4 regions of the Luteibacter sp. 9133 genome follow, and region 4 is predicted to be linked to each of the others. Evidence: riboswitches for the same ligand, from Rfam matches in the RefSeq annotation. Region 4 holds a riboswitch; each other region holds the start of a gene.

Region 1 (7,319 bases), 340 kb from region 4:
ATCAGGGTGTTCCTGACCATGCGCGCATTGGAACGCTCGTTGTCTTCGTCGACCCAGCGCTCGTCGACCAGCGTGATGGTGACCTTCGACCAGTCGATCTCCTGCTCGGCGAGCACGGCGAACATGACCTTGGGCGTGCCGCCGCCGGAAACGGCGATGCTGGCCTTGCCGCGCGCCTTGATCGCGGCGTCGAGCTTGCCGGCGATGTCGCGCGCCAGCGCATCGGCGAGAGTGAGCTTATCGGCGAAATCGTGCTGATGGATCTTGGCGTTCATGCTGCGTCCTCGGCCCAGGTACGGCCATCGCGTTCAATGAGCGCCACGGCGGCGCTCGGACCCCAGGTACCCGCGGTGTACGGCTTCGGCGTATCGCCGCTGCCCTCCCAGGCTTCGAGGATGGGACCGGCCCAGTTCCATGCGGCCTCGACTTCGTCGCGGCGCATGAACAGGGTCGGGTTACCACGCACGACGTCGAGGATCAGCCGCTCGTAGGCATCGGGCTGCTGCACGCCGAACGCCGCCGCGAAACTCATGTCGAGCGGCACGTGGCGCAGGCGCAGGCCACCCGGACCCGGATGCTTGATGGTCAGCCACAGCTTGACGCCCTCGTCCGGCTGCAGGCGCAGCGTCAGGCGGTTGGGCAGCAGCGGACCGTTGGTGGGATCGAAGATGGAATGCGGCAACGCGCGGAACGTCACCACGATCTCCGAGACCCGGTTAGGGAGGCGCTTGCCGGTGCGCAGGTAGAACGGCACGCCCGCCCAGCGCCAGTTACCGATCTCCGCCTTGAGGGCGACGAAGGTTTCGGTCCTGGACTGGTCGCTGCCGAGTTCGTCGAGATAGCCCGGGACGCCCTGACCTTCGGCCGCACCAGCGCGGTACTGCCCGCGCACGGTGAGGTTGCCGGCGTTGCTGGCGTTGATCGGGCGCAGCGAACGCAGCACTTTGAGTTTTTCGTCACGCACGGCATCGGGCGCCAGCGACGAAGGCGGCTCCATGGCGAGCATGCAGACCAGCTGCAGGATGTGGTTCTGGACCATGTCGCGCAGCGCGCCGGCACGATCGTAGTAGCCCGCGCGATGACCGACGCCGACCGTCTCGGCGACGGTGATCTGCACGTGGTCGATATGCTGGGCGTTCCACAGCGGCTCGAACAGGGCGTTGCCGAAGCGGAGCGCCAGCAGGTTCTGCACTGTTTCCTTACCGAGGTAATGATCGATCCGGTAGGTCTGCGACTCGTTGAAGACCCGGGCCACCGCGTCGTTGATGGCGTTGGCGCTTTCCAGATCGCGACCGATCGGCTTCTCCAGCACCACGCGCGAGCGCTCGCCGTTGAGACCGAGCGACCCGAGGCGCTGGCAGATGTCGGTGAAGATGTCCGGCGCGGTCGACAGGTAGAACACGCGGATGTGCTGGGCCTGCTGCTGCATCAGCGCGGCGAATTCATCCCAGCCTTCTTCCTTGCGCGCGTCGAGCGAGCGGTAGGAAACCATCTGGATGAACGCGTCCAGCTGGGCCGGAGCCACGTGGGACACGCCTTTCTCGACCGAGGAGCGGACCAGGTCGCGGTAGCCCGCATCGTCGAGGGCCTCGCGGGCCACGCCGATGAGGCGGCTGCTGGGCTGGATCTGGCCGTCCACGAAGCGATGGAACAGCGCGGGAAGAAGCTTGCGGACGGCGAGGTCGCCGGTGCCGCCGAAAATGACCAGATCGAAAGGTTCGATCGGGAGGAGATGAGCGCTCACGACAGTGGCCTGCTGGGATCGATGGGTATGCCGACGGATCGTACCAGTGACATACCAGGTCATACCAGCCCCGTACCACTCAAGGCGGCGTTTTCCGTCGCGATATGAGGCGATGACGCCGCAAAAACGTTTACGGGCCGACTTTGCATCGTGCAAACGCCCGTTTGAATCGCTCACTGGTATTCGCGGGCTTGGACGGTCTTGCCGCAGTGGTCGTTGATTGGTATCTTCTCGACCATGGAAAGCGCTCTCGTCGCCGAATACCAACGCCTGCAGTACGACCCGGCCGCGCGGCAGCCGCTGGCGTACATGCGCCTGCGTCGCGCCATCCGCAACGTGATCGAAAACGGCGAGGTGCAGGTCGGCCATGCACTGCCCAGTGAGCGGGACCTGGCCAGGGCCCTCACGCTGTCCCGGGTTACCGTGCGCAAGGCCATCGGCGGCCTGGTCGAGGATGGTCTGCTCACCCAGCGTCATGGCGCGGGCACCTTCGTGTCCGAGCGCATCGTCAAGCCGCTGTCGCGTATGACCAGCTTCACCGAGGATCTTCGCGCGCGCGGGCTCAATCCGCGCTCGGAGTTCTTCGAGCGGGCCATCGGCGAGGTCACCCCGGAAGAAGCCATGGCGATGAATCTCTCGCCCGGCACCCAGGTGGTCCGCCTGCACCGCCTGCGCTACGCGGGCGACGAGCCGCTGGCGATCGAGCGCAGCGCGGTGCCACTCAACCTGCTGCCCGACCCCAGCCTGGTCGAGGACTCCCTGTACGAAGCGCTCGACACGCTGGGCAACCGCCCGCGACGTGCGTTGCAACGCCTGCGCGCGGTGGTGCTGGGCCCTGCCCAGACCCGGCTGCTCCGGCTCGGCGCCGGCAGTGCCGGGCTGAATATCGAGCGGCGCAGCTTCCTCGACGACGGCCGCATCGTCGAGTTCACGTGTTCCTGGTATCGCGGGGACATCTACGACTTCGTCGCCGAACTGCAGAGCGACTGACGGACCCTTCTTCATGACGATCCAGCCGCAAGACACCCTGATGTACCGCGAAGCGCACGAGACCGCCGAGGTCGTCGAGCGGCAGCTTGCCCTTAACGAAGCCGTGATCGGCGCCCTTGCCGAGCGCCTGCGCGCGAACCCGCCGCGCATGGTGATCACCTGCGCCCGTGGCAGTTCGGATCACGCGGCGATGTACGCGAAGTACGTGTTCGAGACGCAGCTGGGCGTCGTCACCGCCTCGGCCTCGCCGTCGGTCACCTCGATTTACCACGCCGCGCAGCGCCTCGATGGCGCGCTTTACGTCGCCGTATCCCAGTCGGGCAAGAGCCCGGATCTGGTCCGCAATGCCGAGGCCGCGAAGAAGGCCGGTGCGTACGTCGTGGCGCTGGTCAACGTGACCGACTCGCCGCTGGCGGACGTCGCGGACGTGGTCGTCCCGCTGCACGCGGGCCCGGAAACCAGCGTCGCCGCGACCAAGAGCTATCTCGGCGCGCTGTTCGCGATTCTGCATATCGCCGCCCGGTGGAGTGGCAAGGCCGAGATCGCCGACGCCCTGGCCGCGTTGCCCGCGCAGCTGCGCCAGGGCTGGGATGCCGACTGGTCGTCGCTGACGGAAGGCCTCGTCGATGCGCACAACCTGTTCGTGGTCGGTCGTGGCTTCGGCTTCGCCGGTGCGCTGGAAGCGGCGCTCAAGTTCAAGGAAACCTGCGGCCTGCATGCCGAAGCCTTCAGCGCGGCCGAAGTGAAACACGGCCCGATGGCGCTGGTCGGCCCGGACTTCCCGGTGCTGTTCTTCGCGCAGAACGACGACACGCTCCCGGGCGTGCTCGATGTCGCCGCCGAGTTCCGCAAGCGTGGCGCCAATGTCTGGATCGCCGCGCCGGGTGCGACGGGTGAGGGTGTGCTGCCGCTGGTCGCCACCGCACCGATCGCCGCGCCGCTGATCACGGTGCAGAGCTTCTACCGCGCCACGGCGGCGCTCGCGCTGAAGCGCGGCTTCAATCCCGACGTGCCGCCGCACCTGAATAAAGTCACCGAGACCGTCTGACCGCCACCCTCAAGGAATCGCCATGACCCTCGCCCTCGTCAACGGCCGTGTGCTCACCGACAATGGATTCCAGAGCGGCTTTGCCGTGCTGGTCGACGATGGAAAGATCACCGGACTGGCGCTGCCATCCGACCCGCGCGTGCGCGCGGCGGAGCGCCATGACCTCGGTGGTCGCACCTTGCTGCCCGGCTTCATCGACTGCCAGGTCAACGGCGGGGGCGGCGTGTTGTTCAACGATGCACCGACGGTCGACGCGATCCGCACGATCGGCGAGGCACACGCGAGATTCGGCACCACGGGTTTCCTGCCCACGCTGATCAGTGACGACGCGGAGGTCATGGCGAAGGCCATCGATGCCGTGAACGACGCCGTCGCCCAGGGCGTGCCGGGCGTGCTCGGCATCCATCTGGAAGGTCCCTTCATCGCCCCTGAACGCAAGGGCGTGCACGACCCGGCCAAGTTTCGCATCGCCGATGCCGACGATGTCGCGATGGTCGCGCGGCGCCACGGCGGCGTGACCCTGCTGACGCTGGCCCCGAGCGCGCTTCCGCGGAAGTACTCCAGCAGCTGGTCGCCAACGGCGTCATCGTAGCCGCGGGCCACACGGCTGCCGACTACGAGACCACGCGCCATGCACTGGCGACGGGCGTGCGCGGCTTCACACATCTGTTCAACGCGATGACACCCTTCACCAGCCGCGAGCCTGGCGTCGTCGGTGCCGCGCTCGAAGACCAGGCCAGCTGGTGCGGTCTGATCGTCGACGGCCACCACGTGCACCCGACCTCGCTGCGTGTCGCCATCGCGGCGAAGGCGCCACGGAAGATGATGCTGGTCACCGACGCGATGCCGCCTGTGGGCTCGGACAATCCGAACTTCGTGCTCAAGGGCGAAACCATCACCGTGCGCGACGGCGTCTGCCAGACGGCGGACGGCACGCTGGCCGGCTCCGCGCTGGACATGGCCACGGCGGTGCGCAACACGGTCGACATGGTCGGCGTAGCCTACGATGAGGCCGCGCGCATGGCGTCGACGTATCCGGCCGCGTTCCTCGGCCTCGGCGCCACCCACGGTCATATCGCCGCCGGTTACCGCGCCGACTTCGTCGTGATGGACGAGACCCATACGGTGATCGAAACCTGGATCGGCGGCGAGCGCGTTTACGCCGCGGGCTGATCGGGCGGTCGTGACAGCGCCCCACCCTCCGGTTAAAGTCGCGGGGTTCGGGTGTCCCCGGGGCGTCGCGCCACGGGGATGAAACGGGAAGCCGGTGCGCCGCCTCTGCGGCAAGGCCGGCACTGCCCCCGCAACGGTAAGCGCCCGGGGTCGTCACGGCCCCTCGGACACGGCTTCAGCCACTGCGACAGCGGGAAGGCGCCGGTCCGACACCCCCTCGGGGACGGCGTGAGTCCGGAGACCGGCCCGACGACGCGCCCGTGAGCCATCCCGGGGCGTCGTCCCGTTTCGGGCGATTCGCGGAGGGCGAATCCGGACAGTCATCCGGGTTCCGCCGGTGTGCCGTTCGCCGTATGTCCTCCTCGCGCGCCCTTTGAGCTACGCATTGCCGCGCTATGCGGCGGAGGAAGACCGTTCCATGAAGAAGACCCTGCTAGCGGCAGCCCTGCTGTCGTCGATCGCCGCTGCCCACGCGGCCGACGCACCGGACGCCCTCGATCCCGTGATCGTCACCGCGACCCGCACGGCCACGCCGCTGGACGAGGTACTCGCTCCGGTGACCGTGATCACCCACGAAGACATCGAGCGTCTGCAGCCGCGTAACGTCCAGGACCTGCTCGCCGGGCTGCCCGGTGTGGTCATGGCCAACACCGGCGGTATCGGCCAGCAGACCTCGCTGTTCATGCGTGGCAGCAACTCCTCGCACACGCTGGTCCTCGTGGACGGTGTCCGCGTGGGTACCGTGGGCGCGGGTCTGCCGGCTTACGAGCAGCTGCCGGTCGAGCAGATCGACCATATCGAGGTCGTCCGCGGTCCGCGCTCGAGCCTTTACGGCTCCGACGCGATCGGCGGCGTCATCCAGATCTTCACCCGCCACGGCCAGGCCGGCGAAGCGCCGACCCCGAGCCTCTCGGTCACCGGCGGCAGCCACGGCTACACCGCCGGTCAGGTCGGCGTGTCGGGCGGCACGACCCACGGCTGGTACAACGCCAGCCTCGGAGGCCAGTACACCTCGGGCATCAACGCCTGCCGCATCGGCGCGGGCACGGCGTTCAAGGGCTGCTTCACCGACGAGCCGGACCATGACGCCTATCGCACGTACAACGGCGCGCTGTCGGGCGGTTACCGCTGGGACGACGGCACCGAGCTCACCGGCAGCTGGCTGCGCAGCAAGGGCGATATCGAATACGACGGCGACTATCAGAACCTGACCCGACGCTCGCAGCAGGTCGCCGGCGCGAAGCTGGCCTTCGACGTGCTGTCCGCGTGGCGCATGTCGGTCAGCCTGGGCCAGAACCAGGACCGCGCCGACAACTACCTCAACGGCGCCAACAAGGGCTATTACGACGCGGACTTCAACTACGTCACCGGTGCCGACAAGCTGCGCGTGGGATATCTGTACTCTAAGCGCAATCAGGGTTCCTGGCAGAACGACTTCACGCTGGCCCCGGGCCAGACGCTGAGCGCCGGCGTCGACTACCAGCAGGAAAAGCTGAGCAGCGACACGGATTATCTCAAGGACACCCGCAACAACACGGGCGTGTTCGCGCTCTACCAGGGCGTGTTCGGCCCGCATGAGATCCAGCTGTCGGCCCGCCACGACCACAACACCCAGTTCGGCAACCACACGACCGGCTCGGCCGCCTATGGCTTCCGTTTCGACAACGGCATGAAGGTCACGGCCTCTTATGGCACCGCCTTCCACGCGCCGACCTTCAACGACGAGTACTACCCGTACGGCGTGCCCACGGTGAACCTCAAGCCGGAGAAGTCGCGCACCGCCGAGATCGGCCTGTCGGGTCGTCCGGGCATCTGGAACTGGGCCGTCAACGCCTACCAGAGCCAGGTCGACGACCTGATCGGCTACGACGCGAACTTCCTGCCGGTCAACGTCAGCAAGGCCCGCCTGCGCGGCCTCGAAGGCCAGGTGGGCGCGGACGTCGATGGCTGGCACGTGCGCGGCTACCTGACGCTGCAGCAGCCGCTGGACCGGGACAGCGGGTTCGAGAAGGACAACCTGCTGGCCCGCCGTCCGCGTCGCACCGGTCGCGTGGATCTGGACAAGGACCTGGGCGCGTTGACGCTGGGCGGCTCGGTCTACGCCTCGGGTTACAGCTACGACGACGCGGCCAACACGACGCGTCTGGGCGGCTACACGACCGCGGATCTGCGTGCCACCTGGCACATGGACGATGCCTGGAGCGTGCAGGGCCGGGTCGCGAACGTGGCGGACAAGCGGTACGAGACGGCGGCGTATTACAACCAGCTGGGACGGACGTATTACCTGACGCTGCGGTTCTCGCCGTACGCTGAGGGAGCACCGTGTAGGAGCGCGCCTGCGCGCGATGTTTCACGGCATCGCGC
Region 2 (7,319 bases), 3.3 Mb from region 4:
CGTATTGGACGACGACCAGTTCCTCTTCATCGCGGCCGATGAAGGTATGGCCCAGCCGACGGCGTTCGTCACGTCCCCGGGGCTGACGTTGCGCGGCTTCGTCCGGCATCGCCCCTAAAAATGTAGGAGCGCGCCTGCGCGCGAAGCTCTTGCGCTGACCGTCGTGCGTCAGGCGTTAAGGGCATCGCGCGCGAGGCGCGCTCCTACAGGTCTTATTTCCCGCTGTTCAGAGCCCGAGCCATCTTCAGATGTTGCTTCAGCGTCGGCAGGGTCTTCTTCGCGAAGGCCTGCAGTTCCTTGTTCGAGCCCTTTTCGGCCTCGACCTCGAAGATGGCGATGGCCTTCTCGTGATCGGCGACGGCGACCTTCGCGTATTCCTTGTCGAACGCCGCGCCATTGAGGCGCTTCAGCGCGTCGATGTCTTTCTGGTTCGCGGGCGGCGGGCTCTCGGCGGTGGCATAGCCGCGGTCTCCGCTCGCAAGATTCTTCAGCTCCTCGCCCGACTTGGTGTGGTCGTCGACCATGTGCTGGCCGAACGACTTCACCTTGGCCGATCCGCCGTTGGTCACGGCGATCTTGCCCAGCTCCACTTCGGCCAGGCCTGCGCCGCTGGCATTGGTGACGAAGCCGGCATCGGTCGGGGTACCGCCCTTGGAATCGGTCTGCTTGGTGTCGTCCTGCGCATGGGCGGTGAAAGGAACGGCGGCCACGAGTAGCGCGGTCGCGATGAGGCGGGGCAGGGTGCGTGACATCATGGATTCTCCGGTAGCACGGTAACGGCTGTCAGATGTCTCATTCCAGCCATGAAAGCATTGTGACCCCGGCGGCAACTTTCTGAAGTTCCTGAACGAAAACGGGCGCCCGAAGGCGCCCGTTTCCTATCGCATGTCGCACAAAACTTACTTGCGGCGAGCAACCGTCGCGCCGAGGCCGGCGGCGTCGCGCAGGACGTCAGCCTTGTCGGTCTTCTCCCAGGAGAACGCCGTGAACGTGTTGCCGTTCTTGTCGGTGACGTCGTACGGCTTGCGGCCGAAGTGACCGTTGGAGGCGGTCGGCTGGTACATCGGGTGGACCAGATCGAGCATCTGGATGATGCCGTACGGGCGAAGGTCGAAATGCTTGCGGATCAGCTTCTCGATCTTCTCGTCGGGAATCTTGCCGGTGCCGAAGGTCGTCACCGAGATCGAGGTCGGCTCGGCGACGCCGATGGCGTAGCTGACCTGGATTTCGCAACGGTCGGCGAGGCCGGCCGCGACGATGTTCTTGGCGACGTAGCGCGCGGCATAGGCAGCCGAACGGTCGACCTTGGACGGATCCTTGCCCGAGAACGCGCCACCACCGTGACGGGCCCAGCCGCCGTAGGTGTCGACGATGATCTTACGGCCGGTCAGGCCGCAGTCGCCCACCGGTCCGCCGATGACGAACTTGCCGGTCGGGTTGATGTGGAACTTGGTGCCCTTGTGCAGGAGCTTCGCCGGCAGCACGGGCTTGAGGATCAGCTCGCGTACGCCTTCGATCAGGTCCTTTTGCTTGACGTCCGGATCGTGCTGGGTCGAGAGCACGACGGCGTCGATGGCGACGGCTTCGCCGTTCTCGTAGCGCAGGGTGACCTGGCTCTTGGCGTCCGGGCGAAGCCACGGCAGCGGCGAGTTCTTCTTCTTGCGGACCTTGGTCTGCTGCTCGACGAGACGATGCGCGTAGTGGATCGCCGCCGGCATGTACTCGGTGGTTTCGTTGGTCGCATAGCCGAACATCAGGCCCTGGTCGCCAGCGCCCTGTTCTTCCGGCTTCTTGCGGTCCACGCCCTGGTTGATGTCAGGCGACTGCTTGCCGATCAGGTTGAGAACGCCGCAGGTCTCGCCGTCGAACCCGACTTCCGAGGAGTCGTAGCCGATGTCGAGGATGACCTTACGGGTCAGCGCTTCCAGATCGATCCAGGCGCTGGTGGTGATCTCACCCGCGACGATGGCGACACCGGTCTTCACCAGCGTCTCGCAGGCCACGCGCGCACGCGGGTCCTGGGCCAGGATGGCGTCCAGAACGGCGTCGGAGATCTGGTCGGCGATTTTGTCCGGATGGCCTTCGGAGACCGACTCGGAGGTGAAGAGGAAATTGCTCATCGAGGGTATATATCCTTCTTTACGGATAAAGAGATAAATGGGGCGCGCCATGATACACGCCCCGTCGCCGGTTTGCAGCGGCAAGGGTACCCCCGGCGGGTGACGATTGCATGGATGTTCAGCGCGGGAAGGGGTAGGAGGGGGTTGGGAGGGGGTTGCCGCCCGCTCTGTTGGCTTTTCGCGCGCGAGGCGCGCTCCTACGACAGCCGCCGTGTAGGAGCGCGCCCCGCGCGCGAAAGGCCAACAGCGCGGGGACACGGTGCCCCTTTTTCCGTCAGGCCACCTCCGCCAGTCGTTCGCGGGCCGCCCGGGCCACGGCCACCATCCCGGTCAGCGCCTCAGCTACCTCGGGCCAGCCGCGGGTCTTCAGGCCGCAATCGGGATTGACCCAGAGCTGGTCCGGACGAAGCACCTCGAGCGCCCGGGACAGCAGATCGGCCATTTCCTCCTTGCCGGGCACCCGCGGGGAGTGAATGTCGTAGACGCCGGGTCCGATCCCGTTCGGGTAGCGGAACCGTGTGAAGGCGTCCAGCAGCTCCATCCGCGAGCGGCTGGTCTCGATCGAGATCACGTCCGCGTCCATCGCGGCGACCGCCTCGATGATGTCGTTGAACTCCGAGTAGCACATGTGGGTATGGATCTGGGTCGAGTCGCTGACGCCACCCGCGGTGATCCGGAACGCGTCGACCGCCCAGTCCAGATAGGCGGCCCAGTCACCCCGGCGCAGCGGCAGGCCTTCGCGCAGCGCCGGCTCGTCGATCTGCACGATGCCGATGCCGGCTTTCTCGAGATCGTGGACCTCGTCACGCAAAGCCAGGGCGATCTGTCGGCACACCTCTGCACGCGGGAGATCGTCACGTACGAACGACCACTGCAGCATCGTCACCGGACCGGTGAGCATGCCCTTCATCGGCCTGGCGGTCAGGGACTGGGCGTATGCGGACCAGGCGACGGTCATCGCGGCGGGACGCGCCACGTCACCGAAGACGATCGGCGGCTTGACGCAGCGCGAGCCGTAACTCTGCACCCAGCCCAGAGACGTGAACGCGTAGCCTTGCAGCTGTTCGCCGAAGTACTCGACCATGTCGTTGCGCTCGGGCTCGCCGTGCACGAGGACATCGAGGCCCGCTTCTTCCTGAAACGTCACGGCGCGCCGCACCTCCTCGCGAAGCACGGCCGTATAGGCCCCGTCGTCGAGCTTGCCCGAGCGATGCGCGGCACGTGCAAGGCGTAGTTCCGTGGTCTGCGGAAACGAGCCGATGGTGGTGGTCGGCAGGTCGGGCAGGCCGAAGCGCTGCTTCTGCACATTCGCGCGAAACGCGTAGGCCGAGCGGCGCTGTCCGAACTGGGGCGTCAGTCCACGTACGCGCGCCCGCACGTCGGCGCGCAGCACGTCGGGAGAAAGCAGACGCGCCGCCACCGTCGCTTGCTGACGCGCGAGCGCGAGCTGCGCCGTCTCGTCGCCGACGGCGGCATCGGCGTAGCGTCGCAGTTCGGCGATCTTCTGCCGCGCGAACGACAGCCAGTCGCCGATCGAACCCGGCAGGTGCCTTTCTTCCGACGCATCGATCGGCACGTGCAGCAGCGAGCACGACGTCGACAGCCACAGACGCTCGTCGCCGAGGCGCTCGCGTGCGCGGGCGATGCGCGGCGCGATGGCGGACGGGTCGCTCAGCCAGATGTTGCGGCCGTCGAGCACGCCGGCGGACAGCACACGACCGGCGGGAAGCGCGTCAAGCACGGCATCCAGTTGCCCAGGCGCGCGCGCTAGATCGACATGCAGGCCGGCGACGGGCAACGACGCCGCCAGTTCGAGGTTGCCGCCGAGCTCGCCGAAATAGGTCGCGAGCAGGATGCGGCCGCGCGGCCGTTCACCGATGGCGGCATAAGCGCCGCGATAGGCCGCCTGCCAGTCCGGCTCGAGATCGAGCACGAGGGCCGGTTCGTCGACCTGGATCCAGTCGGCACCCGCGTCCGCGAGCGCATCGAGCAAACCGCTCCACGCCGGCAGCAACGCGTCGAGCAGCGCGAGGGGATCGCTGCCGTCGACGGTCTTGGCCAAACGGAGGAAGGTCAGCGGACCGAGGAGTACGGGGCGCGCCGCATGGCCGAGGGCGACGGCTTCACGATATTCCGCGACGACCTTGTCGGCACGCGTGGCAAACGACTGGCCCGCCTGCAGCTCGGGGACGATGTAGTGGTAGTTGGTGTCGAACCACTTGGTCATCTCCAGCGCGTGCAGGTCGACTTCGCCGTCCTGACGGCCGCGTGCCATGGCGAAATAGCCGGCCAGCGGATCGCGCTGATGGAGTGCACGGTAGCGCGGGGGAATGGCGTCGACCGCGACGGCGGCATCGAGCACATGGTCGTAAAGCGAGAAGTCGTTGACGGGAACGCTGTCGGCTCCCGCGTCGCGCGCGAGGCGCCAGTGGCGTTCGCGGAGCTGACGGGCGACGGTGAGCAGGTCGTCGGCGCTGGTTTCACCCCTCCAGTGACTTTCGAGCGCTCGCTTCAGTTCGCGGCGTCGGCCGATGCGGGGAAAACCGGGGTAGGTAACGTGTGGCATGTGGATGATTCCTCTTCGTGGCAAAGAGGAGGGAAGGGCGGTTCGTCGCGGACGCACGTGCACTGCCACACGGAAGGTGCGGCAGCGTGAAGGCGTCATGCGGCTTACCGTCGACCTTCGCCCCCGCGGGCGAACCGGACCCTCGCGCGAACGCGACGGCCCAGGTCGGGCAGGGCACACGCACCCATGACGGCACGCGCGCCCAGGCCGGCGGCAGGTCTTCGGGCTCGTGGATGTGGCACCTGGGTGCCGCCTTGCGTGTCGCTTCCCGGATCGCCATCGATCCAGTGCTGATGACGCGCTCGTCTCCACATACCGCTGCGGGGCAGCGCCGGATTCTCACCGGCTTCCCTCTTAGCTTTTATCCTTCTATTCGAATAGAGAGATAAAGACCGCTGGCGGCCCAGAGGTTAGCCCTACGGACGGGGCAGGTCAACGAGCCAGGCATGCATCGCGTCGACATGTCGCCCGCGACGATGCGCCAGGGCATCGGGAGTAAGGCATGGCGGCAAGGCACATCGTGATGGCGACGGTGGGATCGCAGGGTGACCTGTTTCCGTTCCTGTCCGTGGGGCGGGAGCTGGTGGCGCGGGGCCATCGGGTCACCATCGGTGCCCATGCGATTCATCGCGAGGCGGTGGCGGAGGCCGGGCTGAGGTTCGTCCTTGCCAGCGGGATCGCGGAGCCCGAGGACAAGGCCGCCTTCGCTGCCCGGGCGTTCCATCCGCTGCGCGGTCCGCGCTTCGTCGTACGTGACCTGGCTGCGGAGGATGTCGCGGCGAGCTACCGCGCGCTGGCGCCAGTATGTCTGGAGGCCGATGCGATCGTCACCTCGACGCTCGCCTTCGCCGGCCAGATTCTGGGCGAGACGACACGCGTGGCGTGGTTGTCCGCCGTCCTGTCGCCCGCGGTGTTCCTTTCCGCTTTCGATCCGCCGGCGACGGGCATGGCGCGACTCGACCGTTTCTTACGTGCGTCGCCGCGTCGTGGCGCATGGGTGCGCCGGATCGGCGAGCGGGTGACCGCACCGTGGACACGTGCCGTGCGCAGCTTCCGGCAGTCGCTGGGTCTGGCGCCGGTGTCGGTGTGGGGCGATCCGTTTCATCGCGGACAGCACGCGCGCGATGGTGTGCTGGCGATGTATTCGCCGTTGCTGGGTCACGCGCCGCAGGATGCCCCGGCGCACAGCGTGGTCACTGGCTATTGCCGTTACTCGCCCTTCAACGAAACCCTTCCCCCGGAGCTGTCGGCGTTTCTCGACGCGGGTGACGCGCCGATCGTGTTTACGCTGGGATCGGCGGCGGTGCACGCGGGCGAGGCCTTCCTTCGCGAGAGCATGGCGGCGGCAGGCGCGCTCGGACGTCGTGCCGTCTTGCTCACCGGCTCGCCCGAGATGCGCGCGCGGTTGCCCGACACGTTGCCAGCCGGGGTGATGGCTGTGGAATACGCGTCACACGGTGCACTGTTCCCGCGCGCTTCCGCGGTGGTACACCACGGGGGTGTCGGCACGACGCAGGAGAGTTTGCGCGCGGGGTGTCCGGCGCTCGTGGTGCCGCATGGCTTCGATCAGCCTGACAATGCGGCGCGTGTGCTTCGGCTGGGTGTGGGCGGTGTATTGCCCGCTTCGCGTTACCGCGCTGACCGTGCGGCGGCGAAGCTGCGCGTCCTCCTGACTGACGAAGGCGTGGCCTCGCGCGCCCAGCGCGCGGCTGAAGTCATCCGGGCCGAGCGAGGCGCGTCGCTGGCCGCGGATGTGATCGAACAGGCGATGGCGCGGCGAGACCGCCCTATGGCAACAACATAGCCGAACTGCCGCAAGCAACGCTTACTCGAACCCTGCGATCGCCCGCGGCGTATAAGCCTCCTCCAAAGCTGCCGTCTCTTCCTCGGTCAGCTCCAGATCGATCGCCGCCACCGCATCATCGAGATGCTGCGGCTTCGACGCCCCGACGATCGGCGCAGTCACGCCGTCACGATGCGCCACCCACGACAATGCCACCTGCGCACGAGGCACGCCACGCGCATCGGCCACCTTCTTCACCGCCGCGACGATGGCGCGATCCGAGTCTTCCGTGGCGTTGTAAAGCGTGCCGCCGAAGACATCGCTCTTCTGCCGGTCGCTGCCCTCGTCCCAGTCGCGCGTCAGCCGTCCGCGTGCCAGCGGGCTCCATGGCAACACCGCGATGTGCTCGTCGATGCAGAACGGAATCATCTCGCGCTCTTCCTCGCGCTGCAGCAGGTTGTAGTGATCCTGCATGCTGACGAACTCGGTCCAGCCGTGCATCCGCGAGGTGTAAACCATCTGCGCGAACTGCCACGCATACATCGACGAGGCGCCGAGGTAGCGGACCTTGCCGGCCTTCACCACGTCATGCAGTGCCTCGAGCGTTTCCTCGATGGGCGTGGTCTGGTCGTAGCGATGGATCTGCAGCAGGTCGATGTAGTCGGTACCGAGGCGGGCCAGCGAATCGTCCACCGAATGGAAGATCGCCTTGCGCGACAGGCCGCCGCCGTTCGGTCCCTTGCGCCAGTGGAAGAAGGTCTTGGTGGCGATCACCACCTCGTCGCGTTTCGCAAAATCTTTCAGGGCGCGTCCGACGATCTCCTCGGATGTGCCATCGGAGTAGGCGTTG
Region 3 (7,319 bases), 4.1 Mb from region 4:
CGCTCGTAGGCATCGGGCTGCTGCACGCCGAACGCCGCCGCGAAACTCATGTCGAGCGGCACGTGGCGCAGGCGCAGGCCACCCGGACCCGGATGCTTGATGGTCAGCCACAGCTTGACGCCCTCGTCCGGCTGCAGGCGCAGCGTCAGGCGGTTGGGCAGCAGCGGACCGTTGGTGGGATCGAAGATGGAATGCGGCAACGCGCGGAACGTCACCACGATCTCCGAGACCCGGTTAGGGAGGCGCTTGCCGGTGCGCAGGTAGAACGGCACGCCCGCCCAGCGCCAGTTACCGATCTCCGCCTTGAGGGCGACGAAGGTTTCGGTCCTGGACTGGTCGCTGCCGAGTTCGTCGAGATAGCCCGGGACGCCCTGACCTTCGGCCGCACCAGCGCGGTACTGCCCGCGCACGGTGAGGTTGCCGGCGTTGCTGGCGTTGATCGGGCGCAGCGAACGCAGCACTTTGAGTTTTTCGTCACGCACGGCATCGGGCGCCAGCGACGAAGGCGGCTCCATGGCGAGCATGCAGACCAGCTGCAGGATGTGTTCTGGACCATGTCGCGCAGCGCGCCGGCACGATCGTAGTAGCCCGCGCGATGACCGACGCCGACCGTCTCGGCGACGGTGATCTGCACGTGGTCGATATGCTGGGCGTTTCCACAGCGGCTCGAACAGGGCGTTGCCGAAGCGGAGCGCCAGCAGGTTCTGCACTGTTTCCTTACCGAGGTAATGATCGATCCGGTAGGTCTGCGACTCGTTGAAGACCCGGGCCACCGCGTCGTTGATGGCGTTGGCGCTTTCCAGATCGCGACCGATCGGCTTCTCCAGCACCACGCGCGAGCGCTCGCCGTTGAGACCGAGCGACCCGAGGCGCTGGCAGATGTCGGTGAAGATGTCCGGCGCGGTCGACAGGTAGAACACGCGGATGTGCTGGGCCTGCTGCTGCATCAGCGCGGCGAATTCATCCCAGCCTTCTTCCTTGCGCGCGTCGAGCGAGCGGTAGGAAACCATCTGGATGAACGCGTCCAGCTGGGCCGGAGCCACGTGGGACACGCCTTTCTCGACCGAGGAGCGGACCAGGTCGCGGTAGCCCGCATCGTCGAGGGCCTCGCGGGCCACGCCGATGAGGCGGCTGCTGGGCTGGATCTGGCCGTCCACGAAGCGATGGAACAGCGCGGGAAGAAGCTTGCGGACGGCGAGGTCGCCGGTGCCGCCGAAAATGACCAGATCGAAAGGTTCGATCGGGAGGAGATGAGCGCTCACGACAGTGGCCTGCTGGGATCGATGGGTATGCCGACGGATCGTACCAGTGACATACCAGGTCATACCAGCCCCGTACCACTCAAGGCGGCGTTTTCCGTCGCGATATGAGGCGATGACGCCGCAAAACGTTTACGGGCCGACTTTGCATCGTGCAAACGCCCGTTTGAATCGCTCACTGGTATTCGCGGGCTTGGACGGTCTTGCCGCAGTGGTCGTTGATTGGTATCTTCTCGACCATGGAAAGCGCTCTCGTCGCCGAATACCAACGCCTGCAGTACGACCCGGCCGCGCGGCAGCCGCTGGCGTACATGCGCCTGCGTCGCGCCATCCGCAACGTGATCGAAAACGGCGAGGTGCAGGTCGGCCATGCACTGCCCAGTGAGCGGGACCTGGCCAGGGCCCTCACGCTGTCCCGGGTTACCGTGCGCAAGGCCATCGGCGGCCTGGTCGAGGATGGTCTGCTCACCCAGCGTCATGGCGCGGGCACCTTCGTGTCCGAGCGCATCGTCAAGCCGCTGTCGCGTATGACCAGCTTCACCGAGGATCTTCGCGCGCGCGGGCTCAATCCGCGCTCGGAGTTCTTCGAGCGGGCCATCGGCGAGGTCACCCCGGAAGAAGCCATGGCGATGAATCTCTCGCCCGGCACCCAGGTGGTCCGCCTGCACCGCCTGCGCTACGCGGGCGACGAGCCGCTGGCGATCGAGCGCAGCGCGGTGCCACTCAACCTGCTGCCCGACCCCAGCCTGGTCGAGGACTCCCTGTACGAAGCGCTCGACACGCTGGGCAACCGCCCGCGACGTGCGTTGCAACGCCTGCGCGCGGTGGTGCTGGGCCCTGCCCAGACCCGGCTGCTCCGGCTCGGCGCCGGCAGTGCCGGGCTGAATATCGAGCGGCGCAGCTTCCTCGACGACGGCCGCATCGTCGAGTTCACGTGTTCCTGGTATCGCGGGGACATCTACGACTTCGTCGCCGAACTGCAGAGCGACTGACGGACCCTTCTTCATGACGATCCAGCCGCAAGACACCCTGATGTACCGCGAAGCGCACGAGACCGCCGAGGTCGTCGAGCGGCAGCTTGCCCTTAACGAAGCCGTGATCGGCGCCCTTGCCGAGCGCCTGCGCGCGAACCCGCCGCGCATGGTGATCACCTGCGCCCGTGGCAGTTCGGATCACGCGGCGATGTACGCGAAGTACGTGTTCGAGACGCAGCTGGGCGTCGTCACCGCCTCGGCCTCGCCGTCGGTCACCTCGATTTACCACGCCGCGCAGCGCCTCGATGGCGCGCTTTACGTCGCCGTATCCCAGTCGGGCAAGAGCCCGGATCTGGTCCGCAATGCCGAGGCCGCGAAGAAGGCCGGTGCGTACGTCGTGGCGCTGGTCAACGTGACCGACTCGCCGCTGGCGGACGTCGCGGACGTGGTCGTCCCGCTGCACGCGGGCCCGGAAACCAGCGTCGCCGCGACCAAGAGCTATCTCGGCGCGCTGTTCGCGATTCTGCATATCGCCGCCCGGTGGAGTGGCAAGGCCGAGATCGCCGACGCCTGGCCGCGTTGCCCGCGCAGCTGCGCCAGGGCTGGGATGCCGACTGGTCGTCGCTGACGGAAGGCCTCGTCGATGCGCACAACCTGTTCGTGGTCGGTCGTGGCTTCGGCTTCGCCGGTGCGCTGGAAGCGGCGCTCAAGTTCAAGGAAACCTGCGGCCTGCATGCCGAAGCCTTCAGCGCGGCCGAAGTGAAACACGGCCCGATGGCGCTGGTCGGCCCGGACTTCCCGGTGCTGTTCTTCGCGCAGAACGACGACACGCTCCCGGGCGTGCTCGATGTCGCCGCCGAGTTCCGCAAGCGTGGCGCCAATGTCTGGATCGCCGCGCCGGGTGCGACGGGTGAGGGTGTGCTGCCGCTGGTCGCCACCGCACCGATCGCCGCGCCGCTGATCACGGTGCAGAGCTTCTACCGCGCCACGGCGGCGCTCGCGCTGAAGCGCGGCTTCAATCCCGACGTGCCGCCGCACCTGAATAAAGTCACCGAGACCGTCTGACCGCCACCCTCAAGGAATCGCCATGACCCTCGCCCTCGTCAACGGCCGTGTGCTCACCGACAATGGATTCCAGAGCGGCTTTGCCGTGCTGGTCGACGATGGAAAGATCACCGGACTGGCGCTGCCATCCGACCCGCGCGTGCGCGCGGCGGAGCGCCATGACCTCGGTGGTCGCACCTTGCTGCCCGGCTTCATCGACTGCCAGGTCAACGGCGGGGGCGGCGTGTTGTTCAACGATGCACCGACGGTCGACGCGATCCGCACGATCGGCGAGGCACACGCGAGATTCGGCACCACGGGTTTCCTGCCCACGCTGATCAGTGACGACGCGGAGGTCATGGCGAAGGCCATCGATGCCGTGAACGACGCCGTCGCCCAGGGCGTGCCGGGCGTGCTCGGCATCCATCTGGAAGGTCCCTTCATCGCCCCTGAACGCAAGGGCGTGCACGACCCGGCCAAGTTTCGCATCGCCGATGCCGACGATGTCGCGATGGTCGCGCGGCGCCACGGCGGCGTGACCCTGCTGACGCTGGCCCCCGAGCGCGCTTCCGCGGAAGTACTCCAGCAGCTGGTCGCCAACGGCGTCATCGTAGCCGCGGGCCACACGGCTGCCGACTACGAGACCACGCGCCATGCACTGGCGACGGGCGTGCGCGGCTTCACACATCTGTTCAACGCGATGACACCCTTCACCAGCCGCGAGCCTGGCGTCGTCGGTGCCGCGCTCGAAGACCAGGCCAGCTGGTGCGGTCTGATCGTCGACGGCCACCACGTGCACCCGACCTCGCTGCGTGTCGCCATCGCGGCGAAGGCGCCACGGAAGATGATGCTGGTCACCGACGCGATGCCGCCTGTGGGCTCGGACAATCCGAACTTCGTGCTCAAGGGCGAAACCATCACCGTGCGCGACGGCGTCTGCCAGACGGCGGACGGCACGCTGGCCGGCTCCGCGCTGGACATGGCCACGGCGGTGCGCAACACGGTCGACATGGTCGGCGTAGCCTACGATGAGGCCGCGCGCATGGCGTCGACGTATCCGGCCGCGTTCCTCGGCCTCGGCGCCACCCACGGTCATATCGCCGCCGGTTACCGCGCCGACTTCGTCGTGATGGACGAGACCCATACGGTGATCGAAACCTGGATCGGCGGCGAGCGCGTTTACGCCGCGGGCTGATCGGGCGGTCGTGACAGCGCCCCACCCTCCGGTTAAAGTCGCGGGGTTCGGGTGTCCCCGGGGCGTCGCGCCACGGGGATGAAACGGGAAGCCGGTGCGCCGCCTCTGCGGCAAGGCCGGCACTGCCCCCGCAACGGTAAGCGCCCGGGGTCGTCACGGCCCCTCGGACACGGCTTCAGCCACTGCGACAGCGGGAAGGCGCCGGTCCGACACCCCCTCGGGGACGGCGTGAGTCCGGAGACCGGCCCGACGACGCGCCCCGTGAGCCATCCCGGGGCGTCGTCCCGTTTCGGGCGATTCGCGGAGGGCGAATCCGGACAGTCATCCGGGTTCCGCCGGTGTGCCGTTCGCCGTATGTCCTCCTCGCGCGCCCTTTGAGCTACGCATTGCCGCGCTATGCGGCGGAGGAAGACCGTTCCATGAAGAAGACCCTGCTAGCGGCAGCCCTGCTGTCGTCGATCGCCGCTGCCCACGCGGCCGACGCACCGGACGCCCTCGATCCCGTGATCGTCACCGCGACCCGCACGGCCACGCCGCTGGACGAGGTACTCGCTCCGGTGACCGTGATCACCCACGAAGACATCGAGCGTCTGCAGCCGCGTAACGTCCAGGACCTGCTCGCCGGGCTGCCCGGTGTGGTCATGGCCAACACCGGCGGTATCGGCCAGCAGACCTCGCTGTTCATGCGTGGCAGCAACTCCTCGCACACGCTGGTCCTCGTGGACGGTGTCCGCGTGGGTACCGTGGGCGCGGGTCTGCCGGCTTACGAGCAGCTGCCGGTCGAGCAGATCGACCATATCGAGGTCGTCCGCGGTCCGCGCTCGAGCCTTTACGGCTCCGACGCGATCGGCGGCGTCATCCAGATCTTCACCCGCCACGGCCAGGCCGGCGAAGCGCCGACCCCGAGCCTCTCGGTCACCGGCGGCAGCCACGGCTACACCGCCGGTCAGGTCGGCGTGTCGGGCGGCACGACCCACGGCTGGTACAACGCCAGCCTCGGAGGCCAGTACACCTCGGGCATCAACGCCTGCCGCATCGGCGCGGGCACGGCGTTCAAGGGCTGCTTCACCGACGAGCCGGACCATGACGCCTATCGCACGTACAACGGCGCGCTGTCGGGCGGTTACCGCTGGGACGACGGCACCGAGCTCACCGGCAGCTGGCTGCGCAGCAAGGGCGATATCGAATACGACGGCGACTATCAGAACCTGACCCGACGCTCGCAGCAGGTCGCCGGCGCGAAGCTGGCCTTCGACGTGCTGTCCGCGTGGCGCATGTCGGTCAGCCTGGGCCAGAACCAGGACCGCGCCGACAACTACCTCAACGGCGCCAACAAGGGCTATTACGACGCGGACTTCAACTACGTCACCGGTGCCGACAAGCTGCGCGTGGGATATCTGTACTCTAAGCGCAATCAGGGTTCCTGGCAGAACGACTTCACGCTGGCCCCGGGCCAGACGCTGAGCGCCGGCGTCGACTACCAGCAGGAAAAGCTGAGCAGCGACACGGATTATCTCAAGGACACCCGCAACAACACGGGCGTGTTCGCGCTCTACCAGGGCGTGTTCGGCCCGCATGAGATCCAGCTGTCGGCCCGCCACGACCACAACACCCAGTTCGGCAACCACACGACCGGCTCGGCCGCCTATGGCTTCCGTTTCGACAACGGCATGAAGGTCACGGCCTCTTATGGCACCGCCTTCCACGCGCCGACCTTCAACGACGAGTACTACCCGTACGGCGTGCCCACGGTGAACCTCAAGCCGGAGAAGTCGCGCACCGCCGAGATCGGCCTGTCGGGTCGTCCGGGCATCTGGAACTGGGCCGTCAACGCCTACCAGAGCCAGGTCGACGACCTGATCGGCTACGACGCGAACTTCCTGCCGGTCAACGTCAGCAAGGCCCGCCTGCGCGGCCTCGAAGGCCAGGTGGGCGCGGACGTCGATGGCTGGCACGTGCGCGGCTACCTGACGCTGCAGCAGCCGCTGGACCGGGACAGCGGGTTCGAGAAGGACAACCTGCTGGCCCGCCGTCCGCGTCGCACCGGTCGCGTGGATCTGGACAAGGACCTGGGCGCGTTGACGCTGGGCGGCTCGGTCTACGCCTCGGGTTACAGCTACGACGACGCGGCCAACACGACGCGTCTGGGCGGCTACACGACCGCGGATCTGCGTGCCACCTGGCACATGGACGATGCCTGGAGCGTGCAGGGCCGGGTCGCGAACGTGGCGGACAAGCGGTACGAGACGGCGGCGTATTACAACCAGCTGGGACGGACGTATTACCTGACGCTGCGGTTCTCGCCCGTACGCTGAGGGAGCACCGTGTAGGAGCGCGCCTGCGCGCGATGTTTCACGGCATCGCGCGCAGGCGCGCTCCTACCCCTGGCACCGGGCTCGGGCAAACGCCGCACCCCTGTCTTCCGGCAGGGCCCCCACTAAAGGCACACGCCACGGACCGGCGCGGACGTCATAAAGTCCCCGGGCGCGGGTATGCTTCCCGCGATCACAGGAAGTGTCGTGAACGTTTTTGCACCTTTCATTCGCCGGCCGATCGGAACCTCGCTGCTTGCGGCGGGGCTCGTGCTGTGCGGCTCCATCGCCTACATGCTGCTCGGCGTGGCGGCCCTGCCGTCCATCGAAGTGCCCGCCGTCTTCATCCAGACGCAGATGCCCGGTGCGAACGCGCAGACGATGGCCTCGACCATCATCGCCCCCCTGGAGCGCCACCTCGGCCAGATCCCGGGTGTGGACCAGATGTATTCCAACAGCTCGGAAGGCAGCGGCTTCGTCCGCCTCCGTTTCAGCATGGACCGCTCCACCGATGCCGCCGCGCGTGACGTGCAGG
Region 4 (7,319 bases):
GTGGTCACACGGTGGGCTTCCTCGGCGACGGCATCAACGACGCGCCGGCACTGCGCGACGCTGACGTGGGCATCTCGGTCGATACGGCGACCGATATCGCCAAGGAGTCGGCGGACATCATCCTGCTCGAAAAGAACCTGATGGTGCTGGAAGAGGGTGTGATCGAAGGGCGTATCACCTTCGGCAACATCATGAAATACATCAAGATGACCGCCAGCTCCAACTTCGGCAACGTGTTCAGCGTGCTGGTGGCGAGCGCGTTCCTGCCGTTCCTGCCGATGCTGCCGCTGCAGATCCTGGTGCAGAACCTGCTGTACGACCTGTCGCAGCTGTCCATCCCGTTCGACCGCATGGACGAGGAATACCTGCGTGTGCCGCGTAAGTGGGACGCGGGCGATATCGGTCGTTTCATGGTGTGGATCGGTCCGGTCAGCTCGGTGTTCGACATCACGACGTTCTGGCTGATGTGGCATTACTTCGGGGCGAACGATGTCGCTCACCAGTCGCTGTTCCAGTCCGGCTGGTTCATCGAGGGTCTGCTTTCGCAGACGCTGGTCGTGCACATGATCCGCACGCGACGCATCCCGTTCCTGCAGAGCGTCGCATCGGCGCCGGTACTGGCGCTGACCGTCGCGATCATGATCATCGGCATGTTCATTCCGTACACGGCGATCGGTGCGCGCATCGGCATGCAGCCGCTGCCGGGCATCTACTTCGCCTGGCTGGCGCTCACCCTGGCGTCCTACTGTGTGCTGACCCAGGTGATGAAGACGATCTACATCAAGCGCTACGGCCACTGGCTGTAGGGATCGCGTCCCACAGGACGCGTCGCCCGAACGCTACGATGTGCCCTGGGCGCGGCGGGACAGACCCGCCGCGCCGAACACGGTGTCATGTGTGCTCCTCAACCACGGAGTCACAACGATGCTTCGAAACACCCTCGCTGCCGCTCTTCTCGTCCTGCCGCTGGCGGCTTTCGCCCAGACGCCGCCCGCCGCCGATCGGTACGTCGACATCGTCAACTGGCCGACCGCGGAAGCCGGCCTCGACCGTTTCGCCGGTGTCGAAGCCACGCTCAACGGTGGCTTCGACAAGATCTGCGGCGACACCTTCTGCGAAGGCGAGTTTCACAACCTCCGCCCTATGCAGCTGACCTGTTCGGTCGACGCGACCAAAAGCAGCATGAAGCAGTGCGTGTGGACCTTTGCCGGGACCACCGCTTCGGTGGTCACCAAGTCCGGTGCCGTGCAGGCCGCCGGCAAGCTGTACAAGTGCAAGATCCGTCTGCCGAAGGACATGCTGGTGGAACAGTTCTACGAGGCCATGAAGGCGGACGACGCCCTCAACGCCAAGCTCCCCGGGTCCCGCAATTCCGTTTACGACAGCCTCGTCGGCTGCCTCTGATCCCATCGGGCTATACCGGGAAGGCTTGGTACGACCCGGGCCGCCGGCTCCGCGGAAGCGGCGCCGGCGGCTTCTTGTCGTTGCAGGGGGCAGCCCTGCTGGCGCGCAAGTCGTACCTATATCGATGCCCTGCTCGCCGCGTTGCATCGCGGGCAATGAGCGCGCCCGCGAATCGCCATAAACGCGCCGCGCATCCGCCCGGACGCGCACGCACATTGACGTGACACCCAGGGGATCCCACGCATGAACCGCACACCCGGCCTCGACACGCTGCGCGCGATTGCCATCGCCTGGGTGATGTTGTTTCACAGCTATCTGGTCGGCGGCCTCGGCGATGGCTTCAGCAAGCTGGAATGGTCGGGGTGGATGGGCGTCGACCTGTTCTTCGTGCTGAGCGGCTACCTCATCGGCACGCAGGTGCTGAAGTCCCTGAAGACCACCGGAAGACTCGATTTCCCTGGCTTCTACCGGCGCCGTTTCGTACGGATATTTCCTGCGTTCATCGTCGTGCTGGCGATGTATGCGTTATGGCCGGCATGGCGAGAAACGCCGGGTATGCAGCCGTTGTGGCAATTTCCGACGTTCACCTTCAACCTGTTGTTCGACAACGGCGACAACTATGCGTTCTCCCACGTGTGGTCGCTATGCGTGGAAGAACACTTCTATCTCGTCTTTCCCTTGCTGGCCTTCGCGCTGACGCGCAAACCCGCTCTGTGGAAGTTCATCACCGTATGCGTCGCGGTGGTCGCCGGCGGCCTCCTGTTGCGGGCATGGCTGTGGTCCGATTTGCTGGGACCGGCTCGCGATACGGACATCGGTGCGGGACTGGTCTACCTCCGTTACCTCTATTACCCCACGTGGTCGCGCCTTGATGGGCTCGTCGCCGGTGTCGCCCTGGCGGCGTGCGGGGTGTATCGCCCGCAGTGGATGGCATGGATCCATGCGCGCGCGGGCTGGGTGCTCGGCGCCGCCACCGTTCTCCTTGGCGTCTGTCTGGTCCTTTTCGACGGTGCACGCCCCCTGTTCTGGCCCTGCGTCATCGGCTACCCCCTGCTGTCGCTGGCGATGGGTGGCTTCGTCGCCGCCTTCAGCGGCCCGACCGTCTTCGCAAGGCTGCGGGTGCCCGGTGCCGGATGGCTGGCCGCCGCTTCGTACAGCCTCTATCTCTGCCACAAAGGCGTTTTTCATCTGACGGAGGGGCTGCTCGGTGACGGTCTGGCCGGTCATCGCTTCGTCCGTTTCGCCATCTATGCGTCCGCGACCCTGGCTGGCGGTGCGCTGCTTCACTATGGTGTCGAGCGCCCGTTCCTGCGCTGGCGCGACCGCCGCGTTCATGCTTCGGATACACTACCGCCGCCCAAGGTGATTCCCGGCGTCGCAGCCGGGGATTGAAACGGGAATCCGGTGACCCGCGCGATCCACGAGGTCCGCGTCATTCCGGAGCTGCCCCCGCAACGGTAGGCGAGCCAAAGGTCTGCATGAAGCCACTGTGCCCCGAAAGGCATGGGAAGGCGCCGACCGGCAGGGATTCTCCCTGCGCTCGCAAGCCCGGAGACCGGCCTTCGAGGTAACACCGGACAGGCGGAGGGCCATGTCGAGGGTGGCCGGCCGGCCTTCCGCCATCGGCGATCCCCGCTACCGTCTCCCTGTCTCTCGCCATTCATGCCGCGCGGATGGGCGCGGTAGTGCAGGAGTCACCACGTGTCGCTTCGTATTTCCACCCTCGCGGTCGCCATCGCGATGGCATGCCTCGTTCCCGCCGCGGCCTTCGCCGATGACACCTCCACTGACCTCGACAAGGTCGTGGTCACCGCGAGCCGGACCGAGCAGACCCAGGCGCAGGTGCTGTCCGCCTCCACGGTGATCGACCGTGCCGGGATCGAGCGGCTGCAGCCGCGCTCGCTGGCCGACCTGCTGCGTGCGACGCCCGGTGTGTCCATCGCCAATAACGGCGGCCCGGGCAAGTCGACCTCCGTCTTCATGCGCGGCACCGAGTCCGACCACGTGCTGGTGCTGATCGATGGCGTGAAGGTGGGTTCAGCGACCTCCGGTACGGCGGCCTTCCAGGATATTCCGGTCGACCAGATCGAGCGCATCGAAATCGTCCGTGGCCCGTTCTCCAGTCTCTATGGCTCGGACGCGCTGGGCGGCGTCATCCAGATCTTCACCCGTCGTCCGGAAGGCAGCTTCGTGCCGAACTTCTCCGTCGGCGGCGGCAGCTACGACACCTTGCGCGGCTCGGCCGGCTTCAGCGGACGCGGCGCCAACGGCTGGTACGCGGTGGAAGCGAACCACGACCAGACCGACGGCATCAACGCATGCCGCGGCCGCCCCAGCCCGGGCGGCGGCGGTTGCTACACCTACGAGCCGGACAAGGACGGTTACCGCAACAATGCGCTGTCGCTGAAGGGCGGATGGCGCTTCGACGAGCAGTGGGACGCCGACGTCAATGCCATGCGCACCGAAGGCGCCAACCATTACGACGGCACCAGCAGCAACTTCGCCGACTCGTCGACGCAGGTCGTTGGCGGCCGTCTGCGCTATACGCCGTCGAAGGACGTGAAATTCACCCTCAACCTCGGTCGCAGCGGTGACTTCTCGACCGACTACGAGAACGGCGTCTACGCCGATACGTTCAACACGCATCGCGACGTCGCCTCGGTGCAGGCGGACCTCGGTCACGTCGGTGGGGACGCAGGCCAGACCACGCTCGGTTACGACTGGCAGCGCGATCGCGTCGTCGGCAGCACCGACTACTTCGTCGATGCGCGTCGCAATCACGCGATTTTCGGCCAGTGGCTGCAGGCATTCGGCGACAGCTCGATCCAGGCCAGTCTGCGCCGTGACGAGAACAGCCAGTTCGGCGGCAAGACCACCGGCAGCCTGCAGTACGGCTACATGCTGACGAAGGACCTGCGTGTCACCGGCAGCTACGGCACCGCGTTCAAGGCACCGACGTTCAACGACCTGTACTACCCCGACTACGGCAATCCGGACCTCCGCCCGGAAACTTCCCGCAACTGGGAGCTGGGGCTGCGCGGTACGCCCACGTGGGGTAACTGGTCGATCAATGCCTTCCAGAATCACATCGACAACCTGATCGTCTTCGACTCGAGCCTGACCGGTCCGCTGTTCCCGTTTGGTGGCGCGAACAATATCGACCGCGCACGGATCCGTGGCGTGGAGCTGGCAGCCGACACCACCGTCGCCGACTGGCACCTCTCGGGTAACGCGACGTGGCTGCAGCCGGAAGACGATAGCGACGACGACAGCAAGGGCAACCTGTTGCCACGACGTGCCCGCCGTACCGCGAATATCGACGTCGACCGCTCGTTCGGCGCGCTGAGCGTCGGTGCCAGTGTGTTCGCCTCGGGCTATCGCTATGACGACTCGACCAACCTGCACCGGCTGGGTGGCTACGCGCTGACCGATCTGCGCATCGCGTACGCCTTCGCGCCGGCGTGGTCGGTGGAGCTGGCCGGCAAGAATGTCTTCGATCGCCACTACGAGACCGCGCGTTACTTCAATCAGCTGGGTCGCAACTACATGCTCACGTTCCGTTACCAGCCCCGCTCGTAATCCGTCCCCCCGTACGAGGTACGACCCGATGAAACCCCTGTCACGTCCGTTGTTTGTCGCCATGTCGGCATGGTTCGCGCTGATCATGATCGCCACGCGTTTTCATCACTTCGGCGATGTACTGCATCTTCCCGACGCGTCGATGGCGTTGTTCTTCCTCGGGGGTATCTACCTGCGAAAGCACCTGGCCTTCGTCGCCTTCGTCGTCCTGGCCGTGCTGATCGACTGGGTTTCGATCAGCTACGCGGGCGTGAGCGACTTCTGCATCACGGTGGCCTATTCGTTCATGCCGCTGGCGTACGCCGTGCTCTGGTACGGCGGCCGCCTGGTGGCACCGCGTTTCGACGGTTCACTGGCATCGCATGCGATGGTTTTCGCGGCATTGCTGGTCTGCGCCACGGTCTCGTACGCCATATCCAATGGTGCGTTCTACTGGCTGGGTGGCCGTTACACCGATACCAACATGACCCAGTACGTCCAGCGCTTCATGCAATGGGCGCCGCTCTTCGTGCATGCCGCCGCGGCGTATGTGCTGGTGGCTCAGGTGGTCCAGGCGGCGGTCTGGCGCTTCGCACCGCGGGCACGGGACGCCCGTACCACTCACGCATGAGCGGCGACACCACGCCATGGAGTGAAATGGACGAGGAGGCTCGTCATCGCGACCGCATGCGCCGGAAGAAGGAGCTGATCGACCGACGTATCGCGAAAGCGACCATCGATCGCGGCGTGCTCGTGGTCAACACCGGCAACGGCAAGGGAAAGAGCTCGTCCGGATTCGGTATGCTGGCGCGGTCGCTCGGCCATGGCTTTCGTTGTGGCGTCGTCCAGTTCATCAAGGGCAGTTTTTCCACCGGCGAGGAGGCATTCTTCCGCATGTACGAAGACGGTCCGCTCGATTACCACGTGATGGGCGAAGGCTATACGTGGGAGACACAGGACAAGGCGCGCGACATCGCGGCGGCCATGGCCGCGTGGGATGTCGCCGAGCGCATGCTCGCCGACCCGGCATACGATTTCATCCTGCTAGACGAGCTGAACATCGCGCTGGTGAAGCAATACATCCCGCTCGATCGCGTGCTCGACGCCTGCCGGGCGCGGCCCGAACGACAGCATGTGGTGATCACGGGCCGTGGCGCGCCGGATGCGCTCGTCGAACTGGCGGATACCGTGACCGAGATGCGCGTGGTGAAACACGCCTATCAGGCGGGTATCCGCGCGCAGAAGGGCGTGGAACTGTGAGCCGTTCGTGTCCCGCGCTGCTGGTCTCGGCACCTGCGTCGGGGCAGGGCAAGACCAGTGTGACGGCGGCGCTGGCGCGTGCGCATGCGCGTGCCGGCCGCCGGGTCCGCGTCTTCAAGACCGGACCCGATTTTCTCGACCCGATGATCCTCCAGCGCGCATCCGGCGCTCCGGTTTACCAGCTCGACACCTGGATGGGTGGCGAAGACGACGTTCGCGCGCGACTCCATGCCGCGGCGGAGGAGGCGGACCTGATCCTCATCGAGGGCGTGATGGGGCTGTTCGACGGGCGCCCGTCGAGCGCGGATCTGGCCCAGCGGTTCGGTTTGCCCGTCCTTGCCGTGATCGATGGCAGTGCCATGGCGCAGACCTTCGGTGCGCTGGCGCATGGACTGGCCAGTTATCGCGACGGGCTCATCGTGCACGGCGTGATCGCCAACCGTGTTGGCAGCGCGTATCACGCCACCTTGCTGCGCGAGAGTTTGCCGCCTGCGCTTACCTGGTACGGCGCGCTCCCGCGCGATGCGGCCATGGGTCTGCCGGAGCGGCATCTCGGCCTCGTGTCCGCCGCGGAGCTGGCGGATCTCGACGCGCGGCTGGATGCGCTGGCCGACGCGTTGCCCGCCGAGGCGGTGGGCCAGCTGCCACCCCCGGTCGTTTTCCAGCCACCGGTCGACCGACATTCCACGCGGCGGCTGGACGGCCGCCGCATCGCCATCGCCTGCGACGAAGCATTCGCTTTCGTGTACCCGGCCAATCTCGACGTGCTGCGTGACGCCGGCGCGGAGCTGATCTTCTTCAGTCCGCTGGCGGGTGACGCCTTGCCCCCATGCGATGCGATCTGGCTTCCGGGGGGCTACCCCGAATTGCACCTCGACACGCTGACGAGCCGTGACGATCTGCGCCGCGATCTGCACGCGCATGTCGATGCCGGACGCCCCCTGCTGGCGGAGTGCGGCGGTCTGCTCTATGCCCTCGACCGGCTTACCGACACGCATGGCCATGCAGCCGGCATGGCGGGGCTGATCGCCGGAGACGCGACGATGCAGCCGCGCATGGCGGCGCTCGGCATGCAGTCGGTGGACCTGCCCGAAGGG

The links. Region 4 has a riboswitch for cobalamin ahead of btuB (TonB-dependent vitamin B12 receptor). Riboswitches for the same ligand answer to the same signal wherever they lie in the genome.
Region 1: another riboswitch for cobalamin. It lies ahead of FA87_RS00010 (TonB-dependent receptor); the one in region 4 lies ahead of btuB (TonB-dependent vitamin B12 receptor).
Region 2: another riboswitch for cobalamin. It lies ahead of metE (5-methyltetrahydropteroyltriglutamate--homocysteine S-methyltransferase); the one in region 4 lies ahead of btuB (TonB-dependent vitamin B12 receptor).
Region 3: another riboswitch for cobalamin. It lies ahead of FA87_RS19525 (TonB-dependent receptor); the one in region 4 lies ahead of btuB (TonB-dependent vitamin B12 receptor).

What each region holds. Positions count from the first base shown of each region.
Region 1 is NZ_JUHO01000001.1:2,828-10,146, reverse strand. Features, by position in the region: gene pgl (6-phosphogluconolactonase) at 1-275, opposite strand, end outside; gene zwf (glucose-6-phosphate dehydrogenase) at 272-1,744, opposite strand; gene FA87_RS00025 (GntR family transcriptional regulator) at 1,982-2,734, shown strand; gene FA87_RS00020 (SIS domain-containing protein) at 2,748-3,782, shown strand; partial or broken gene nagA (N-acetylglucosamine-6-phosphate deacetylase) at 3,805-4,955, shown strand; cobalamin riboswitch at 4,988-5,220, shown strand; gene FA87_RS00010 (TonB-dependent receptor) at 5,374-7,319, shown strand, end outside.
Region 2 is NZ_JUHO01000001.1:3,600,433-3,607,751, reverse strand. Features, by position in the region: gene FA87_RS15755 (TIGR03067 domain-containing protein) at 1-118, shown strand, start outside; gene FA87_RS15750 (DUF4142 domain-containing protein) at 213-755, opposite strand; gene metK (methionine adenosyltransferase) at 900-2,120, opposite strand; gene metE (5-methyltetrahydropteroyltriglutamate--homocysteine S-methyltransferase) at 2,395-4,686, opposite strand; cobalamin riboswitch at 4,881-5,098, opposite strand; gene FA87_RS15735 (glycosyltransferase) at 5,189-6,490, shown strand; gene FA87_RS15730 (aldo/keto reductase) at 6,512-7,319, opposite strand, start outside.
Region 3 is NZ_JUHO01000001.1:4,491,507-4,498,825, reverse strand. Features, by position in the region: partial or broken gene zwf (glucose-6-phosphate dehydrogenase) at 1-1,325, opposite strand, end outside; gene FA87_RS19540 (GntR family transcriptional regulator) at 1,499-2,251, shown strand; partial or broken gene FA87_RS19535 (SIS domain-containing protein) at 2,265-3,298, shown strand; gene nagA (N-acetylglucosamine-6-phosphate deacetylase) at 3,321-4,472, shown strand; cobalamin riboswitch at 4,505-4,737, shown strand; gene FA87_RS19525 (TonB-dependent receptor) at 4,892-6,787, shown strand; gene FA87_RS19520 (efflux RND transporter permease subunit) at 6,992-7,319, shown strand, end outside.
Region 4 is NZ_JUHO01000001.1:346,622-353,940, forward strand. Features, by position in the region: gene mgtA (magnesium-translocating P-type ATPase) at 1-806, shown strand, start outside; gene FA87_RS01275 (hypothetical protein) at 925-1,404, shown strand; partial or broken gene FA87_RS01280 (acyltransferase) at 1,648-2,724, shown strand; cobalamin riboswitch at 2,748-2,983, shown strand; gene btuB (TonB-dependent vitamin B12 receptor) at 3,106-4,983, shown strand; gene FA87_RS01290 (hypothetical protein) at 5,012-5,593, shown strand; gene cobO (cob(I)yrinic acid a,c-diamide adenosyltransferase) at 5,620-6,222, shown strand; gene FA87_RS01300 (cobyrinate a,c-diamide synthase) at 6,219-7,319, shown strand, end outside.